Regions from separate parts of the Nocardioides pymetrozini genome, predicted to be linked through region 1. Evidence: predicted binding sites of a transcription regulator. Region 1 holds the regulator's gene; the other holds the start of a gene.
What was found. The regulator HrcA, encoded in region 1, represses chaperone genes, less so after heat shock. The targets are predictions, from matches to a motif close to TTGGCACTCGNNNNNNNCGAGTGCCAA.
Positions count from the first base shown of each region.

Region 2: a site for HrcA is predicted at 921-947, ahead of groES (co-chaperone GroES). Genes of this name have one in related genera too.

Region 1 is NZ_CP175556.1:2,847,183-2,849,576, forward strand. It holds gene dnaJ (molecular chaperone DnaJ) at 1-323, opposite strand, end outside; gene hrcA (heat-inducible transcriptional repressor HrcA) at 335-1,369, opposite strand; gene ACJ5H2_RS14005 (hypothetical protein) at 1,560-2,282, shown strand.
Region 2 is NZ_CP175556.1:899,965-902,358, reverse strand. It holds gene groL (chaperonin GroEL) at 1-468, opposite strand, end outside; gene groES (co-chaperone GroES) at 548-841, opposite strand; gene ACJ5H2_RS04395 (MMPL family transporter) at 1,029-2,394, shown strand, end outside.

The DNA of each region.
Region 1 (2,394 bases):
GTCCGCGGACGCGGGCCCCGACCGCCGGCGGCGCCCGGGTTGCCGCCGAAGAAGGCGTCCATGATGTCGGTGAACGAGAAGCCCGCTCCCTGTCCGCCGAAGCCGCCACCGAAGGGGTCGCCACCGCGGTCGTACGCCGCCCGCTTCTGCGGGTCGGCCAGCACCTCGTAGGCGGCGGTGACCTGCTTGAACCGCTCCTGGCTCTCCGGGTCGGGGTTGACGTCGGGATGCAGCTGGCGGGCGAGCTTGCGGTACGCCTTCTTGATGGCGTCGGCGTCGGCGTCGCGGTCGACGCCGAGGAGCTCGTAGGGGTCCTGGCTCACTTCTCTTCTTCTCAGCTCTCGTCGAGGATGCGGGAGACGTAGCGCGCGACGGCGCGCACCGCAGCCATGGTTCCGGGATAGTCCATGCGGGTCGGGCCCACGATGCCCAGTGCGGCCAGCGCGTCGTCGGGCCCGTAGCCGGTGGCGACGACGCTCGTGGAGGCCAGCTCCTGGATCGGGCCCTCGGCGCCGATCCGGACCGTCACCGCGCCACCGGAGGTGGCCTCGCCCAGCAGCTTGAGCAGGACGACCTGCTCCTCCAGCGCCTCGAGCAGCGGACGCACCGAGGTCTCGAAGCTGTCGCCGAAGCGGGCCAGGTTGGCCGTGCCGCCGACGACGACGCGCTCGTCGGAGCGGTGGTCGCTCATCGCCTCGACCAGTGTGTCGACGACGGCGACGGTGGCCGGGGAGGCGGACGAGCTCGGCGGCGTGCCGTCCTCCTGCCGGACCAGGGCCTGGAGCGCGCTGGCGGCGTCGGCGATCACCTCGCCGGTGGCCGCGAGGTTGATCCGCGAGCGCAGGCCGGCGAGCTCGTCGTCGTCGATGTCTGCGTCGAGCTCGACCAGGCGCTGCTCGACACGGCCGGAGCTGAGGATCAGCACCAGCAGCAGCCGACTCGGGGTCAGCGCGACGACCTCGATGTGGCGCACGGTCGAGCGCGACAGCGTGGGGTACTGCACGACGGCCACCTGGCGGGTCAGCTGGGCGAGCAGCCGCACCGAGCGGTGAACGACGTCGTCGAGGTCGACGGCACCCTCGAGGAAGCTCGCGATGGCACGTCGCTCGGCCGATGTGGTCGGCTTGACCGTGGACAGCCGGTCGACGAAGAGGCGGTAGCCCTTGTCGGTGGGCACCCGCCCGGCGCTGGTGTGGGGCTGGTGGAGATAGCCCTCGTCCTCGAGCGCGGCCATGTCGTTGCGGATCGTCGCGGGCGAGACGTTGAGGTGATGGCGCTCCACCAGCGCCTTCGAGCCGACCGGCTCCTCCGTGGCGACGTAGTCCTCGACGATCGCACGCAGCACGGCAAGCCTGCGGTCCTCCTGCATGCCCACCTCCTCGCTCGCCTTCGGGCTCCCCGGCCTGGCACTCCGCCGCGGGGAGTGCCAATCCTAGCGCCGACCCCACCGATTCTCCGGACCCGCGGGCCGCCCTTCCCTCCCCGGGCGGCGACGGGTAGGTTAGGCTCACCTAATCTTCCGTAGGAGCCCGGCACCTCGCCGGGACGAAGGAGAGGTCATGACGCTCGACCCCGGTCTCGACGTACGACGCATCGCCGCCGCGGCGCGCAGCATCCTCGCCTGCCCGCATGAGGTCCAGCTCGTCGTCGACGGCATCGACGACATCGACGACGGCCTCCTCGAGATGCAGGACCACGGCGGCCGACCGGTCCTCACCTGCCCCGCCGGCTCGCCCCTCGCCCAGGCCGCCGCCGAGGGTCGCGGAGCCCTGCTCACCGCCAGCAGCGGCCTGGGTGCCACGAACTCCCCCGACCGGGACGCCACCGTGACGCTCTCCGGACGCCTCGACGCGCTCGGGCTCGAGCAGTGCACCTGCTGCGACGAGGTGCGGATGCGGGTCGGCCTGAACCTCGACTTCGTACTCCTCCAGCGCTGCAGCGCGCCGGCGGACGCCCCCGCCGAGACCCGCGTCCGGGTGCCGCTGGGCGCCTTCACCGATCCCGCCCACGACCTCAACCGAGGCTTCCTGCAGCGCTCGACCGAGCACGCCAACCTGTGTCACCAGGGTGAGCTGCGTCGCGCCGTCGCGGCGATGACGCAGACCCGGCTCGGCGACGTCCTCGGCGTCCACCTGGCCGACCTCCGCGCCGACGGCGTGAGCCTGGACTGGGTCGACCCCACCGGCGCGCACCGCACCAAGCTCCGCTTCGGCGCTCGCGCCACCACCGCCCAGCAGCTGGGTGACCTGCTCCGCGCGGAGCTGCATGCCGGGCTCTGCTGACGCCCCGGCAGTGCACGCCCCGAGCTGTAACTAGCTGTTCGTGTCACTGGCGTACCGGTCTACGGGTCAGGTAGCAGCAAGAACAGGCAGTTACAGCCAGCCCACCCCATCC
Region 2 (2,394 bases), 1.9 Mb from region 1:
GATGTGGCTGTCGCGCGAGGAGACCGTCGCCACCGAGGCGATGTCCTTCTCGTCGTCGACGTCGCGCGCGGCGGCCTTGAGGGCGTCGCCGACGGCCGCGGCGGCCGCGTCCATGCCGCGCTTGAGGCCCATCGGGTTGACGCCGGCCGCGACGGCGCGCAGGCCCTCGTGCACCAGCGCCTGGGCGAGGACGGTCGCGGTGGTCGTGCCGTCACCGGCGACGTCGTTGGTCTTGGTCGCGACCTCCTTGGTGAGCTGGGCACCGAGGTTCTCGAACGGGTCGTCCAGCTCGACATCGCGCGCGACGGTCACGCCGTCGTTGGTGATCGTCGGGGCGCCCCACTTCTTGTCGAGTACGACATAGCGACCCTTGGGGCCGAGGGTCACCTTGACGGTGTTGGCGAGGGCGTCGACACCGCGCTCGAGCGCGCGGCGGGCGTTCTCGTCGAACTCCAGGATCTTGGGCATTGCTACTCCTCAACGTGAACGAGCCGCGCGGGCGAGGGCGACCCGGAGGTCGCTCTCGCCCACACGGCTCGAGAAGAAATCAGGAAACGACGGCGAGGACGTCGCGGGCGGAGAGGATGAGGTACTCCTCGCCGGCGTACTTGACCTCGGTGCCGCCGTACTTGCTGTAGATGACCTTGTCACCCACGGCGACGTCGAGCGGGACCCGGTTGCCGTTGTCGTCGATACGGCCGGGGCCGATGGCCAGGACCTCGCCCTCCTGGGGCTTCTCCTTGGCCGTGTCGGGGATGACCAGACCAGAGGCGGTGGTCTGCTCGGCCTCGAGAGGCTTGACGACGATCCGGTCCTCGAGCGGCTTGATGTTGACCGACACGATGTCGACCTCCACTTTCTAAGACTGTGTCTGTGTGTCGTGCATTGGCACACTCGCGGTGAGAGTGCCAACGCTGAAACTAGCACTCTCCGCAAGGGAGTGCCAGAGGCACCCTCCCGATGGCGCTGGTGACGCCCTACCAAAGTCGGTTGACCGGGGGGTCGGGTCCGCCACTAGCGTTGCGACCATGTTCGCCGCGCTCGGTCGCTTCGTGACCCGCTTCCGCTGGTATGTCATCGCCGCCTGGGTCCTGCTCGCCGTGGTCGTCGGCGCCACCGCCCCGGCCCTGGAGTCCACCCAGGACAACTCCGAGTTCCTGCCGGACCACTACGAGTCGATCAAGGCGATGACGCTGCAGGAGGACGAGTTCTCCGACGCGTTCTCCCCCGGCGCGATCCTCGTCATCGAGCGCAAGGACGGCGAGCGGCTGACGGACGCCGACCAGGCGGAGGTCGCCGAGGTCGCCACCGCCCTCGCCCCGGAGCTGGGGAAGAAGACCTTCCAGCCCGCGGTGATCACCCAGGGCGAGTCGGGCCAGCCCAACCTCTCCGAGGACGGGACCGTGATGTTCGCGGTGGTGCCGCTGGCCGACGGCGCCACCGGCTACGACACCCGCGCGATGGACGACGCGAAGCAGATGCGCAAGGACATCGACAAGCTGACGTCCGGCACCGACCTGGAGATCCGCGCCACCGGCGCGGTCCCCCAGGGCCTGGACTCCCAGGAGTCCGGCGAGGACACCCTGGTCATCGTCGGCATCGCGACGGTGGTCCTCATCGTCGGCCTGCTCGCGCTGATCTTCCGCAGCGTGCTGATCTGCCTGCTGCCGATCGTGGTGGTCGGCCTGGTCTCCTCGATCGCGACCGGGGCGATCGCCTGGGCCAACGACATCTTCGACCTCAAGGCCGACGCGTCGGTGCAGCAGATCCTGGTCGTCGTGCTGTACGGCGTCGGCACCGACTACATCCTCTTCTTCCTGTTCCGCCACCGCGAGCGCCTGCGCCAGGGAGCCGCGGTCAAGGAGTCGGTCGTCTACAGCCTCGACCGCGCGGGCGAGGCGATCGCCTCGGCCGGTGGCGCCGTCATCGTGGCCTTCATGGCCCTGATCCTCAGCTCGCTGGGCATCTTCCGGGCGATCGGCCCCGCGCTGGCGATCGCGGTCTTCGTCACCCTCGTCGCCGCGCTCACGCTCGTCCCGGCGGTGGTCTCCCTGCTCGGCAAGGCCCTGTTCTGGCCCTCGAAGTCCTGGCAGAAGGAGCCCAAGCACGGCACCTTCATCAAGCTCGGCAACACGGTGGGCCGGCGTCCCGGCCTGACCGCCCTCGTCTCCGGCGGTGCGATGGCCGTGCTGGCCGTCTTCGCGCTGAGCTTCAACCCCTCCTTCGACTTCAACTCCAGCCTTCCGGAGGGCGTCGAGTCGACCGAGGCGATGGAGACCTTCACCGAGCACTTCTCGGCCGGTGCGGCCGAGCCGGTGCCGGTCCTGGTCGACGCCGAGGGCGCCGACGTCACGCCCGACGAGCTCTCGGCCTTCGCCTCGGCCCTGGGCGAGG